DNA from 2 places in the Peribacillus sp. TH27 genome. Region 1 is predicted to be linked to the other one. Evidence: predicted binding sites of a transcription regulator. Region 1 holds the regulator's gene; the other holds the start of a gene.
The links. Region 1 encodes CtsR, which represses protease genes until heat stress. Its sites were predicted from a motif close to ATGGTCAATAAAGGTCAAACA; they were not measured.

Region 2: a site for CtsR is predicted at 1,636-1,656, ahead of clpP (ATP-dependent Clp endopeptidase proteolytic subunit ClpP). Genes of this name have one in related genera too.

The regions. Positions count from the first base shown of each region.
Region 1 is NZ_JAEKEV010000002.1:3,029,728-3,037,713, forward strand. It holds gene radA (DNA repair protein RadA) at 1-732, opposite strand, end outside; gene clpC (ATP-dependent protease ATP-binding subunit ClpC) at 966-3,407, opposite strand; gene JFU24_RS15920 (protein arginine kinase) at 3,526-4,602, opposite strand; gene JFU24_RS15925 (UvrB/UvrC motif-containing protein) at 4,599-5,150, opposite strand; gene JFU24_RS15930 (CtsR family transcriptional regulator) at 5,171-5,632, opposite strand; rRNA gene rrf (5S ribosomal RNA) at 5,982-6,097, opposite strand; rRNA gene JFU24_RS15940 (23S ribosomal RNA) at 6,159-7,986, opposite strand, start outside.
Region 2 is NZ_JAEKEV010000002.1:3,516,771-3,524,756, forward strand. It holds gene whiA (DNA-binding protein WhiA) at 1-592, shown strand, start outside; gene JFU24_RS18225 (HPr family phosphocarrier protein) at 613-870, shown strand; gene clpP (ATP-dependent Clp endopeptidase proteolytic subunit ClpP) at 968-1,573, opposite strand; tRNA gene JFU24_RS18235 (tRNA-Arg) at 1,873-1,944, shown strand; gene rpoN (RNA polymerase factor sigma-54) at 2,274-3,611, shown strand; gene JFU24_RS18245 (glutaredoxin family protein) at 3,626-3,868, shown strand; gene JFU24_RS18250 (sugar-binding transcriptional regulator) at 4,008-5,042, shown strand; gene gap (type I glyceraldehyde-3-phosphate dehydrogenase) at 5,075-6,082, shown strand; gene JFU24_RS18260 (phosphoglycerate kinase) at 6,330-7,514, shown strand; gene tpiA (triose-phosphate isomerase) at 7,561-7,986, shown strand, end outside.

The sequences.
Region 1 (7,986 bases):
GAAATATAAAACAGTGTCTACCATATGCTCAAGCAACCTTGGCCCTGCAATCGCCCCTTCTTTCGTAACATGCCCGACGATAAAGATCGCAATTCCATTCGTCTTCGCAATACGCATGAGCGATGCCGTACATTCCCTTACTTGTGAAACACTTCCCGGCGCGGAAGTCACTTCAGAATGATACACTGTTTGAATTGAATCAATAATAACTAAATCCGGATTTACCTCTTGAATTGCCTGTTGGATATAATCCATATCAGTTTCCGCATAAACGAATAGATTTTCTGACATAACCCCAAGCCGGTCCGCTCTCAGTTTGGTCTGTTTAACTGATTCTTCACCTGAAATATATAGCACTTTTTTCTGTTTATGCGCCAACTGTGAAGATACTTGCAAAAGTAGGGTGGATTTACCAATACCCGGATCTCCTCCAATTAACACAAGTGACCCCTGCACAATCCCGCCACCAAGCGCACGATTCAATTCCATTAAATCTGTCTTAATTCGAGGTTCCTTGTCTGACTGAATAGTAGTTATAGGTGCCGCCTTCTCACGTTCCCCGGAACCTCTAACCTCTGAATGAGTAAAAGCTCCTTTTCTAGCCGGTTTAACAATTTCGGTTTCCTCGACCATCTTATTCCATTCTCCACAGCCCGGGCACTTTCCCATCCACTTCGCTGATTCATACCCACAAGACTGACACATAAACTTCGTTTTCTTTTTTGCAGCCATAATTACTCCTCTTCCTATTTGAAAAAATACCTATATAAAGGATATTATATCTCGGTTTTATTTAAACCTTCTTAATGATAAGTTTTTTAAAAAATAACTTCTGCACCCATATTTCCCTTTTTTCGCCAGATATTGATTGCTTAAAAATTTTAAATATGAACATTTCTACCTATGAATAAAAAACAGAGGTACACTGCAAAAAATCTGCGTGTACCTCGAAGTTTAGAATCAGATTATTCACTTACGTTAACAGGCTCGCCTTGTCGGATTGCAAACTCATTATTCACAACGTCCATCACGACCGTTTGCCCTTTTTTCACATTACCTTTCAGCAACTCTTCGGACAAATAATCTTCTACATGTTTCTGAAGCGCTCTTCGGATTGGACGTGCCCCGTATTCAGGATCAAAGCCTTCCGTAGCAATTTTTTCTCTAGCCGCATCTGTCAGCTCCAAGTATATTTCCTGTTCTTTCAAACGAGTAGTCAGCTGATTAGACATTAATGTAACAATTTGTTTCAAGTGATCTTTCTCTAACGAGTGGAACACGATGGTTTCATCAATACGATTCAGGAATTCTGGACGGAAGGCACGTTTAAGTTCTTCCATCACTTTCCCTTTCATATTTTTGTAGTCCTGGCCAGTGTCCTGGATGTTAAAGCCGACATACTTATCAATTTTTAATGCAGAAGCCCCAACATTTGAAGTCATAATCAGAATCGTATTCCTAAAATCGACAGTACGGCCTTTAGAGTCTGTCAGCCTTCCGTCTTCTAGTACTTGAAGAAGAATATTAAAAACATCTGGATGTGCCTTTTCAATTTCATCAAGCAGAACGACGGAATATGGTTTTCTCCGCACTTTTTCTGTTAACTGTCCGCCTTCTTCGTATCCTACATATCCTGGAGGGGATCCAACAAGACGTGAAGTTGAATGTTTCTCCATATATTCAGACATGTCGATCCTTATCATGGCATCTTCATCACCAAAGATGGATTCAGCTAGAGCACGGGCAAGCTCGGTTTTACCAACTCCTGTAGGCCCCAAGAAGATGAATGAACCGATTGGACGCTTAGGATCTTTCAATCCTGCTCTTGCACGTCGTACCGCTTTAGAGACCGCTATGACGGCTTCTTCCTGCCCAATTACACGATCATGGAGGATTGATTCCATATTAAGCAGTTTATCAGACTCAGTTTGCGCCAGTTTAGTAACCGGAACTCCCGTCCAGCTGGAAACGACATGGGCAATATCGTCCACTGTCACTTCACTGTTCTCTTGCCCTTGTTTTTCTTTCCATGTTTTCTTCGTTTCTTCCAATTGTTCTCTTAAACGTTGTTCTGTATCGCGAAGTGAAGCAGCTTTTTCAAACTCTTGACTTTGAACGGAAGCGTCCTTTTCCTTACGAACATCATCTAGTTTCACTTCAAGTTCTTTTAAGTTTGGTGGTGTTGTATATGAGCGTAACCGTACTTTTGAACCTGCTTCATCAATCAAGTCAATCGCTTTATCCGGTAAGAAGCGATCGGAAATATAACGATCAGATAATTTAACTGCAGCGTCAATCGCTTCATCCGTAATTGAAACGCGGTGATGGGCTTCATACCGGTCACGTAAACCCTTCAATATTTGAATGGACTCTTCCATCGTTGGCTCGTCGACTTGAATTGGTTGAAAGCGTCGTTCTAGCGCAGCGTCTTTTTCGATATATTTACGGTACTCATCCAAAGTCGTTGCACCGATACATTGTAATTCACCACGGGCCAATGAAGGTTTAAGGATATTAGAAGCATCAATGGCACCTTCAGCCCCGCCAGCACCAATCAATGTGTGCAACTCATCGATGAATAAGATTATATTGCCTGCCTGACGAATTTCGTCCATTACTTTCTTTAAACGGTCCTCAAACTCACCACGATATTTCGTACCAGCTACAACAGTACCCATATCAAGTGTCATAACGCGTTTATCGCGCAGGATTTCAGGTACCTCATTATTAATGATCTGTTGGGCAAGACCTTCAGCGATGGCTGTTTTACCAACCCCAGGTTCACCGATTAATACTGGGTTATTTTTTGTACGACGACTTAATACCTCAATGACTCTCTGTATTTCCTTGCTTCTTCCGATAACAGGATCCAGGCTGCCTTCACGAGCAATCGCCGTTAAATCTCGGGCAAGACTATCCAGGGTTGGTGTGCTTGCATTTGACGCTGCTGACCCCTGATGTCCACCTGATTCATTACTGCCTAACAGTTGTAATACCTGTTGGCGTGCTTTATTTAAGCTTACTCCAAGGTTGTTCAGTACTCGGGCTGCAACACCTTCACCTTCTCGGATTAGACCAAGAAGTACATGCTCTGTCCCAACATATGAATGGCCTAATTTTCTTGCTTCATCCATTGAAAGTTCAATGACTTTTTTAGCTCTTGGGGTATAGTGTATTGTTTGGGCAGTATCCTGTCCACGGCCAATCAGGTTTTCTACTTCTTTCTGGATTTTTTCCGCTCCTAAACCAAGAGCATATAACGCTTTAGCTGCAATACCATCGCCTTCTCGAACCAGGCCTAACAAAATATGTTCTGTACCAATATTATTATGTCCTAAGCGGATTGCTTCTTCTTGGGCTAATGCTAATACTTTCTGGGCTCTTTCAGTAAAACGACCAAACATCATAGGGAATTCCTCCTTAAGAATTTTCGTTTTGAGTAAAGCTACTCTAAGTAACGGCAGAGGCTTCATTGCACTACATTTATTACATGAATATAGGTACTCACTCAGAGGTAATTAACCTCTATGAGGAGGAAGTTTCCGTGAAGTTTAAGCGTTCTCGAATGAGTGCTGCTCTACGGATATCCCTTTCATGGGATCTTAATGGGCCACCTGCGTATTTTTGTAAAAATCCTGACTGAGTTAATATCATCAACTCATTTAAGATGCTTTTAGAAATATTTTTTATATACCCAAGATCTATACCTAACCTAACATCGGAGATACAGGTAGTTGCTTCCTTAGTCTCAATGACTCGAGCATTAGACAAAATCCCATAAGAACGGTAAACTCTATCTTCTAATTGTATGTGAGAGGTCTTCACTAATGCATCCCTTGCTGACCTTTCCTGGGCAATGATTTGTTGAACTACACTCGTTAGATCTTCAACGATGTCTCTTTCAGACTTTCCGAGAGTAATTTGATTAGAGATTTGAAAGATATTCCCTAACGCTTGACTGCCCTCTCCATAAATCCCTCGAACTACCAACCCTAATTGATTGATAGCCGGTATAATTTGATTCATCTGCTGTGTAAGGACTAGGCCCGGCAGATGCATCATGACCGAAGCCCTTAATCCTGTTCCCACATTAGTTGGACAACTAGTTAAGTATCCTCTTTCTTCATCATATGCATAGTCTATGGATTCTTCAATCCAATCGTCAAGAACATTTGCGAGCTTTAACGTTTCTTTTAGCTGCAGCCCAGACATTAAACACTGAATACGGAGATGATCCTCTTCATTGATCATGATACTTATTTCTTCATTTTCTGAGAGAAGACAAGCACCTTTTGCTGATTCATCAACTAAATGAGGACTGATTAAATGCTTTTCAACGAGAACACGCTTTTCTAGTGGTTGGATTTGGTCAATCTCTAGAAGTTCAAGTTTGCCAATCTCCGGGGTAACTTCCTCTTCAATTCTTTTTTTTACTAATTCAATGATTTCTTTAGCTTCTTCGTTAGAAAAGGAGGTAGGAAAGGTGAAATCTTTGAAATTCCTGGCCAACCGAATTCTAGAACTTAATACAATATCAATTTCAGGCCCTTCGGCACTCATCCAGGAACTCAAGGCGTTTTCTACAAACTTTTCTAAACTCATAATTCGTCGCCTCCCTCTTGTGCTTCATACCTTTTTTCAAGGGAACGAACCTTATCTCTTACTTCTGCTGCTTTCTCAAATTCCTCTTGATTGATGTGAACCTTTAAAACCTCTTTCAAATCTGAAATTTGTTTTCGAAGATAAATGGTGCCACCAATCCTTTTTGGAATTTTACCTATATGTGCAATGTTGCCGCTATGAACCCTCTTTAAAATCGGATTTAATTGATCATTGAAAGTTTTATAACATTCAGCACATCCAAATTTACCAAGGTGGACAAACTCTTTATAGGATCGGTGACAATGAGGGCAGCGCTTCTCTTCTGTCTTAGGAAATGCATTTGCCTTCGTCTGTTGAATATTCGACTCCATATTCAACAATCCTGCTAATAAATTATTTATTGAAAAACCATGTCCTCCTGCAACCATAGCCATTTCACCTTTTTCCTGAGCACATTTCTCACAAATCATAACCTCGGTTTTTTTTCCATTAATGATCTTGGTGAAGTGCAGGGTAGCAGGTCTTTGATGACATTCTTGGCAAATCATGTTCATCACCTCTGCCAGTTTTATTTATATTTTAAAGTTGTAAGCATCGCAGTTAAAATCCTTGCCCTAAGCTCATCTCGGTCGGGTAAATCTATATAAATCACCGATCTATCAATGACGCTCATCATGATCTTGGCTTCTCTTTCATTTATAACTTCTTCACTCATAAGCCGAGAAATAACACCTTCAGCCATCGATTGAGTTACCCTAGAACCAATAAGGGACAATAATTGGTTAATAAGATGCACGTAATCCTGCGATTTCACTTTCATGATCCGTATATAACCGCCGCCTCCACGCTTACTCTCTACAACATAACCTCTTTCGATTGTAAACCTGGTATTAATTACGTAATTGATTTGAGAAGGAACACACTGAAATTTATCTGCTATTTCACTTCTTTTAATTTCTAAGATATCTTTCTGACTTATTTCTAGTACTTGTTTCAAATAAGTTTCGATAATATCAGATATGTTTCTCACTCAGCCTCCTCCAATCTGACTTTGACTATATTTGACTATTATTATACAAGGAAAAATGCATTTTGCAACTTAAATGCACTCATTTAAATGTATTATCCATTTTCTCCAAATTATATGTACTTACATACCCTAATGCACACTAAAATTTAAATATCTTACTTAAATACCCTAAACAGTTAAACACAAAACCTATTTTATAATAGAATATTCTATTACGTGTATTAATTCTCCTGCCGAATCCAAACACCTGGTCAAATACAAAGAAGACCAACATCTTTGCTGATCTTTAAATCGCTATCTATTTGTAAAAGAAAAAAGACCAGCCAAGGATGGCTGATCTTTTTGAATGGCTTGGCGGCGTCCTACTCTCACAGGGGGAAACCCCCAACTACCATCGGCGCTGAAGAGCTTAACTGCCGTGTTCGGAATGGGAACGGGTGTGACCTCTTCGCTATCGCCACCAAACAATAAAGGAACGTTGTTCCTTCAAAACTAGATAATAAGAAGGTATTTCATTTTTTAAAGCGTGGTTAAGTCCTCGATCTATTAGTATCAGTCAGCTCCACATGTCGCCACGCTTCCACCTCTGACCTATCAACCTGATCATCTTTCAGGGATCTTACTAGCTTGCGCTATGGGAAATCTCATCTCGAGGGGGGCTTCATGCTTAGATGCTTTCAGCACTTATCCCGTCCGCACGTAGCTACCCAGCTATGCCTTTGGCAAGACAACTGGTACACCAGCGGTGCGTCCATCCCGGTCCTCTCGTACTAAGGACAGCTCCTCTCAAATTTCCTGCGCCCGCGACGGATAGGGACCGAACTGTCTCACGACGTTCTGAACCCAGCTCGCGTACCGCTTTAATGGGCGAACAGCCCAACCCTTGGGACCGACTACAGCCCCAGGATGCGATGAGCCGACATCGAGGTGCCAAACCTCCCCGTCGATGTGGACTCTTGGGGGAGATAAGCCTGTTATCCCCGGGGTAGCTTTTATCCGTTGAGCGATGGCCCTTCCATGCGGAACCACCGGATCACTAAGCCCGACTTTCGTCCCTGCTCGACTTGTAGGTCTCGCAGTCAAGCTCCCTTGTGCCTTTACACTCTACGAATGATTTCCAACCATTCTGAGGGAACCTTTGGGCGCCTCCGTTACTCTTTAGGAGGCGACCGCCCCAGTCAAACTGCCCACCTGACACTGTCTCCCACCCCGATAAGGGGCGCGGGTTAGAATTTCAATACAGCCAGGGTAGTATCCCACCAACGCCTCCACCGAAGCTAGCGCTCCGGCTTCTCAGGCTCCTACCTATCCTGTACAAGCTGTACCAAAATTCAATATCAGGCTGCAGTAAAGCTCCACGGGGTCTTTCCGTCCTGTCGCGGGTAACCTGCATCTTCACAGGTACTATAATTTCACCGAGTCTCTCGTTGAGACAGTGCCCAGATCGTTACACCTTTCGTGCGGGTCGGAACTTACCCGACAAGGAATTTCGCTACCTTAGGACCGTTATAGTTACGGCCGCCGTTTACTGGGGCTTCGGTTCAAAGCTTCGCTTGCGCTAACCTCTCCCCTTAACCTTCCAGCACCGGGCAGGTGTCAGCCCCTATACTTCGCCTTGCGGCTTCGCAGAGACCTGTGTTTTTGCTAAACAGTCGCCTGGGCCTATTCACTGCGGCTTTTCCGGGCTATTCACCCTAAAAAGCACCCCTTCTCCCGAAGTTACGGGGTCATTTTGCCGAGTTCCTTAACGAGAGTTCTCTCGCACACCTTAGGATTCTCTCCTCGCCTACCTGTGTCGGTTTGCGGTACGGGCACCTTACATCTCACTAGAGGCTTTTCTTGGCAGCGTGGAATCAGGAACTTCGGTACTATATTTCCCTCGCCATCACAGCTCCGCCTTAATGGAAACGGGATTTGCCTCGTTTCCGGCCTAACTGCTTGGACGCGCATATCCAACAGCGCGCTTACCCTATCCTTCTGCGTCCCCCCATCGTTCAAACGATGTATAGGTGGTACAGGAATATCAACCTGTTGTCCATCGCCTACGCCTTTCGGCCTCGGCTTAGGTCCCGACTAACCCTGAGCGGACGAGCCTTCCTCAGGAAACCTTAGGCATTCGGTGGAAGGGATTCTCACCCTTCTTTCGCTACTCATACCGGCATTCTCACTTCTAAGCGCTCCACCAGTCCTTCCGGTCTGACTTCAACGCCCTTAGAACGCTCTCCTACCATCGACACCATACGGTGTCAATCCACAGCTTCGGTGATACGTTTAGCCCCGGTACATTTTCGGCGCGGAGTCACTCGACCAGTGAGCTATTACGCACTCTTTAAATGATGGCTGCTTCTGAGCCA
Region 2 (7,986 bases), 490 kb from region 1:
ATGTTGTAAGCGTTCATATCTAAGAGGTGCATTTCTTGCGGGAGGTTCGGTCAATAATCCGGAAACGTCTTCCTATCATCTTGAGATTTTCTCACTTTATAAAGAGCACAATGATGCGCTTTGTGAGCTAATGAATAAGTTTGGTTTAAAGGCTAAGACGCTAGAACGTAAAAAAGGGTATATCATTTATTTAAAAGAAGCCGAAAAAATTGCAGAGTTTTTAAGTATTGTGGGAGCTCATTCAGCTTTATTAAGGTTTGAGGATGTAAGAATTGTCCGTGATATGCGTAATTCCGTAAATCGCCTTGTGAATTGTGAAACAGCTAATTTGAACAAAACGATTGGGGCCTCATTGCGTCAGGTTGAAAATATCCATTACATTGAGGATACGGTAGGATTAAATATTTTACCAGATAAGCTTCGGGAAATTGCGGAGCTAAGGATAGCATTTCAGGATATAACATTAAAGGAACTTGGAGAAATGGTATCAGGAGGAAACATCAGTAAGTCGGGGATTAATCATCGGTTGCGAAAAATTGATGAAATAGCTGATAGACTCCGTGGAGGAGAAGCTATTGCTGCGAAAAAATAAAGCTAACAGGGGAGATCAAGATGGTGGAAAAACAAGTAGAAGTACGACTAAAAACAGGTTTACAAGCACGACCGGCTGCTCTTTTTGTTCAAGAAGCTAACCGCTTTCATTCAGATGTTTTCCTTGAAAAAGAAGGAAAAAAAGTGAATGCAAAAAGTATTATGGGATTAATGAGTCTTGCCATTAGCTCTGGCGTGTCCGTCAAGCTTATTGTTGAAGGCCGTGATGAAAAAGAAGCAATAGAGGCATTAGAAGAATTCGTACAGCAAGAAGGATAAAATAAGAGGGTGCCGACAAGCATCCTCTTAAAGTTTTCACATAAAAGAAAAAGGACTCAAAAGTCGCTTTATGCTACTTTCGAGTCCTTTAGTTTTATTATTTGTCTTTTTTATCTTCAAGATTGCTACGAGTGATGACTTTGTCAATCAAGCCATATTCAAGAGCTCTTTCAGAGGTCATGAAGTTATCGCGTTCTGTATCTCTTTGAAGGACTTCTATAGGTTGTCCAGTACGTTCTGCTAGGATTTGGTTTAATTTGTCTTTCAAGTGAAGGATACGGCGTGCTGCAATTTCAATTTCCGTTGCTTGACCTTGAGCTCCTCCAAGTGGTTGGTGAATCATGACTTCACTGTTTGGCAGGGCATAACGTTTGCCTTTTTCACCAGCAGCCAATAGGAATGCACCCATAGAAGCAGCCATACCAATACATACAGTTGATACATTTGGTTTAATATATTGCATTGTATCGTAGATAGCCATACCAGATGTGATGCTTCCACCTGGGCTGTTGATATATAAAGTAATATCTTTTTCAGGATTTTCTGCTTCTAAAAATAGTAATTGAGCAACAATAGAATTGGAAACATTGTCATCAATTGCGCTTCCAAGCATAATGATCCGGTCTTTTAATAAACGGGAATAAATATCGTAGGCACGCTCCCCACGACTTGTTTGTTCGATAACTGTAGGAATTAAATTCATGTTCATTTCCTCCTTCGATTAAGAGAATCATTTAAATTCTTTATGTATGTATGATACACTTTTTGGTCAATTTAGGTCAAACAAAACAAACCCTATAATTGATAATTTGTTCGACAATTTTCTAGCTAAGTCTCCTTCCGAATTAAATTTATTTATAATTATGCCGCACAGGGATGAATTTCCACATTACCCATAATACCCAAAAGCCGAAGTTTTAAACCTGATAACCCTTGCAAAGGAAGGCATTCTATCATATAATGAAGTCTGTCGAAAAAATATAGTAAATGATCTTCTATTTCGCCCTCGTAGTGCAACGGATAGAACGCAAGCCTCCGAAGCTTGAAATGCAGGTTCGATTCCTGCCGAGGGCATTACCAATCTCCTGCTTAATTAAGTGGGGGATTTTTTATTTGTTATTTTTAAGTGAAGGCATCCGACGGCTCCTAGCGATTTTTGATGAATTTAATCGATTTCCGTAAATTTCCACCGAATCCTGTAATATCACCCTATTTTGGAAAAAAATAGTCATTACCCTTAGAAAATGTTGATTTCTCAATAAAAGTAGTTGTGAAAATCGCATTCCTGACATATAGTATTTAAAACAAATACACTATTCAGAAAAAAACGTAAGCGTTTTCATGGGTTTTTGTGTAGAATTTTCTCCTGATAATGTAAAATGAAATAGGGGAGGGATGAATCGATGAGTATGAATATGAAAGCAGGACTTTTTCAACAGCAAACATTAAAAATGGCAATGACCCAGGAGCTGATGCAAGCTATTACATTGTTGCAGTACTCCGCACAAGAGCTTTCCGCTTTTTTAGAAAATAAAATGGTGGAAAATCCATTACTGTCCCTAGATCAGCCAACATCTGCTTTGTTTCAGCCAACCCTTGACCGGAAAAAGGGTAAACGAACTCTTAAAAATACGTATGATGCTAATTATTGGATTGAACAAATCAGTGAAGATACCCTTTCACTTGAACAGCATGTCATGTCGCAAGTGAATCACCAGCAACTTTCTGGTGAGCAGCAGAAGGCGATGTTGCTCTTAATTCATAACCTTGATGAAAACGGTTACTTGCGAATCCAGCTGGAAGATATATGTGTTCCGGGGATATCTTCAGTCGTTTTAGAAGAGAGCCTACGACTTTTACAGCAACTCGAGCCGCATGGGCTTGCAGCGAGGAATCTTCAAGAATGTCTTTTACTTCAGGTAAAAGCAGAAGGTGTGAATCTGCTGGCAGAATCGATCATAGAAAACCATTTCCTCGATTTTGCTGAAAAGCGGTGGAAAGACTTAAGTAAAAAAATTGGCGCTACAATGAAGGAGATTCAAGAAGTTTTTGATTATGTCCAGACATTGAATCCGCGTCCTGCTTCACTCTTTTTTCAGGAAAAACCATCCTATATTGTGCCGGATGTAGTCGTGGAAGTTCGTGACGGAATCCTGCTTGTCGGGAATTATGATGGTAACACACCTAATCTTAATGTGGATAAAGGGTATTTAAACAGAATGAAGAGTCATAAGGACCAGGGAGTGCAACGTTTTATCCAGGATAAGTGGCAAGAATACCAATGGATCTCAAGAGGGATTCAACAGAGAAAAGAGACTATATTGAAGGTTATTCAGTGTATAGTCGAAAAACAGCCAGCTTGCTTTCATCACGGTTTAAATTATTTAAAGCCGATGACCATGAAAGAAATCGCCGACGAGCTTGGCATACATGAGTCCACAGTAAGCCGGGCTGTTAAAGGGAAATACGTGCAGACACCATTTGGTACGATAGAGATGCGGATATTTTTCACTACTTCTTTACAATCTGTCGGCCTTGATGAAGATATGTCGGGCATGCAAGCAAAAAAAAGCCTCCAGGCAGCGATCAATAGTGAAAATAAACAAAAGCCGCTTTCTGACCAGGACTTGGCTGAACGATTAAAAGAGGAGAATGGAATTATTCTGGCACGTCGAACTGTGGCCAAATACCGGGAACAATTAGGGATTCCTTCTTCATCTAAACGAAAAAGATATGATTGAAAAGGATGAGTAATTTGGAATCAAATGTGTTTGTTTTATACAGCAGGGAAAAATGTCCATTATGTGAAAAGGCCAAACAGATTCTTGAAGAGATTAAATTTGAATCAGGTATAGTATATACGGAAATTGATATCTATTCTGATGATGCTTTACTTGAAAAGTTCGGGCTTATGATTCCTGTTATAGAATGGAAAGGTAATATAATTCAATTCGGAAATGTTGATAAATCAGCTTTAAATAGGCTTGTGGAAAAATAATTTTTCAAATCATTTGAAGAAACATTCCGTTCCTGCTAGAATAAAATATGTAGCAGGAATATTTTTTTGTTTTAAGTGGGACATTAAATGACTATACGGGACATAAAGTGTCCAACTTTAACTTTTAGGAGTTTTAAACATGCGTACATTACTCGAGGTACAAAGAAAATTATTACCTGATTTCCTTATGGTTATGCAAAAAAGATATGATATCCTGCGTTATATCAAAATGATGCAGCCAGTTGGAAGGCGAAGTCTGGCAGTTAGCCTTAATTTGACGGAGCGGACGCTAAGAGGTGAGGTTGATTTTCTGAAAAGTCAGAACCTGATAAATATATTCAGTTCTGGAATGACTCTCACTGATGAAGGGATGGAGATCCTGGATAAGTTAGAAGGAATAATGCGTGAAGTAATGGGTATAGACATAATGGAACGGAAGTTGCAGGACATATTACAAGTTGATGAAGTCATCATAGTCTCTGGTAATTGTGATGAAATTCCATGGGTAAAAAAAGAATTGGGCAAAGCATGTGCAAACCGTATGAAACAAGAGTGGGAATCAAAGAATACCATTGCTGTTACAGGTGGATCAACAATGGCCGAAGTAGCTAATTCTTTGTCACCTGATGCAGCGTCAAGGAAATTGACATTTGTCCCTGCTCGCGGCGGAATTGGTGAAGCTGTACAGAATCAAGCTAATACCATTGTAGAGAAAATGGCACATAAGACGCATGCCTCGTACCGAGTGTTATATGTACCTGATCAATTAAGCGGTGAGGTATATGCTTCCTTTATGAAAGAACCTGCAATTAAAGAAGTTATTTCCCAAATCAAGTCAGCCGATATGATTATCCATGGAATTGGTGATGCTTTGGCAATGGCTAAAAGAAGAAATTCTACACCAGAAATGCTAAAGAAGCTGATTGATGGAAATGCTGTAGGAGAAGCATTCGGTTATTATTACGATGAAAACGGAAAAGTTGTTCATAAAGTTTTGACTGTCGGCATTCAATTAGATGATCTTAGCCCTGAAAAGCGAGTGATTACTGTAGCAGGTGGGAAAACTAAAGCAAAAGCAATCCGTTCATATATGAAAGGCGCACCTTCATCGACGGTTTTAATCACGGATGAAGCGGCAGCACAAGAGTTAATTCAGGGGAATTATACCCCTTAATATATTTGCGAACTTAAAAGGAGGAATTTTTCATGACAGTAAAAGTTGGAATTAATGGTTTTGGACGTATTGGACGTAATGTATTTCGGGCAGCATTGAGTAATCCTGAGGTAGATATTGTAGCTATTAACGACTTAACAGATGCTAATATGTTAGCGCACCTTCTGCAATATGATTCAATTCATGGCTCTCTTAATGAAAAAGTAACAGTGGATGGGGATTACTTAGTTGTTGATGGCCATAAAGTTAAAGTATTGGCTGAACGTGATCCTGCACAGTTAGCATGGGGAGAACTAGGAGTAGAAGTAGTTGTAGAATCTACAGGACGTTTTACAAAACGTTCCGATGCTGCTAAACATTTAGAAGCTGGCGCGAAAAAAGTTATTATTTCAGCTCCTGCATCTGATGAAGATATCACGATCGTTATGGGTGTAAACGAAGACAAATATGATGCAGAAAACCACCACGTTATTTCAAATGCTTCTTGTACGACGAACTGTTTAGCTCCATTTGCTAAAGTGCTTCATGAACAATTCGGAATTAAACGCGGTATGATGACTACAGTTCACTCTTATACAAATGATCAGCAAATCCTTGATTTGCCTCATAAAGATTATCGTCGAGCACGTGCAGCGGCTGAAAATATCATTCCTACAACAACTGGGGCAGCAAAAGCTGTTGCACTTGTACTTCCTGAACTTAAAGGGAAATTGAATGGTATGGCAATGCGTGTACCTACTCCAAACGTATCTGTAGTCGACCTTGTTGCAGAGCTTGAAAAAGATGTAACAGCTGAAGAAGTAAATGCAGCATTTAAAAAGGCATCAGAAGGAGAACTAAAAGGAATTCTTGATTACAGCGAACTTCCTCTAGTATCAGGAGACTATAACGGTAACGCATCATCTTCTACAATTGATGCTCTTTCCACGATGGTAATGGAAGGAAACATGGTAAAAGTATTATCTTGGTATGATAATGAAACAGGATATTCTAGCCGTGTTGTAGATTTAATCGACTATTTGGCTAAAAAAGGATTGTAATTAGAATATTAAAAAAACCTCACCAAGGTGAGGTTTTTTTAATAACACCTCTAAAAAAACTTGGCAGAAGATGATATTATTAGTAAGTCATTAAACAGTCAAGCGTTTACATTTCTTGTTTTTGGATAATTTCCTGGAAACCGACTATAATGAAAAAGAGAAAAGGGGAGTTGGGATATTTACCCTCTCCCTTTTTGACTAAAAGAATCAAAAATATGTTAACAATATCTAAGGGGGTTCTTGGATTATGAATAAAAAGTCGATTAGAGATATTGAATTAAAGGGGAAACGCGTATTTTGCCGTGTTGATTTCAACGTTCCGATGCAGGACGGAAAGATTTCGGATGATACGAGAATCAAAGCTGCACTGCCGACGATTTCCTATCTGACAGAACAAGGTGCTAAAGTTATTTTAGCCAGCCACCTTGGTCGTCCAAAGGGACAAGTTGTTGAAGAATTACGCCTAGCTCCTGTTGCGGAAAGACTAAGTGAACTTAGTGGCAAAGATGTACAAAAGGCTGAAGAAGCTTACGGGGAGTCAGTTCAATCAATCATTGATAACATGGGAAATGGCGAGATTCTATTATTGGAAAACGTTCGTTTCTATCCTGGTGAGGAGAAGAACGATCCTGAATTAGCGAAGTCATTTGCTGCATTGGCTGATGTTTATGTAAATGATGCATTCGGAGCTGCGCACCGTGCACATGCTTCAACGGAAGGGATAGCCCATCATCTTCCTGCTGTTGCTGGATTGTTAATGGAAAAAGAGCTTGCGGTATTAGGAAAAGCTCTATCCAATCCAGAACGTCCTTTTACAGCTATAATTGGGGGAGCAAAGGTAAAGGATAAAATAGGTGTTATCGAGAACCTGTTGGAAAATGTCGATCACTTGATTATTGGTGGTGGATTAGGTTATACATTTATTAAAGCACAAGGTCATGAAATCGGTAATTCTTTATTAGAAGAAGACAAAATCGAGCTGGCTAAATCTTTCATTGAGAGTGCGAAAGAAAAAGGCGTACAACTGCATTTGCCAATTGATGCTGTTGTAGCAGCAGAATTTTCACCTGATGCACAAGCCCAGAATGTCGATATTGATGCTATCCCAAATGATAAAATGGCGCTTGATATTGGACCTAAAACAAGTGAATTATTTGCAGATGTAATCAAGGGCTCTAAGCTAGTAATTTGGAATGGACCAATGGGTGTATTTGAATTCGATAAATTTGCGAATGGAACGAGAACTGTTGCTGAAGCATTGGCGGAAGCAAAAGATACTTACAGCATTGTAGGCGGAGGGGATTCTGCTGCAGCTGCTGAAAAGTTTGGCTTAGCAGAAAAGATGTCCCATATATCAACTGGTGGCGGTGCTTCTCTTGAGTTCATGGAAGGCAAAGAGCTTCCTGGAGTAGTAGCCTTGAACGATAAATAAGAGTGAACCGTTAAAAATATCAACTTTAGAAGGGATGAGAAACCAAATGCGAAAACCGATTATTGCAGGAAACTGGAAAATGAATAAAACACTATCTGAAGCGACTGCCTTTTTAGAAGAAGTGAGCAATTTGATTCCGAAGCAAGATTTAATCGATTCAGTTGTATGTGCTCCAGCTTTATTTTTGGATCAACTTGTTCAAGCAGCAAAAGGAACCGATGTGAAAATCGGGGCGCAAAACATGCACTTTGAAGAGAGTGGTGCCTTCACAGGAGAAATCAGTCCAATTGCTTTGGCTGATCTTGGTGTATCATATGTCATTCTTGGTCATTCTGAACGCCGGGAAATGTTCAATGAAACGGATGAAGCCGTAAATAAAAAAGCTCACGCTGCTTTTGCAAATCAGTTAACACCTATCATTTGTTGTGGTGAAACACTAGAGCAGAGGGAAGCTGGAGAAACGAATGATTTC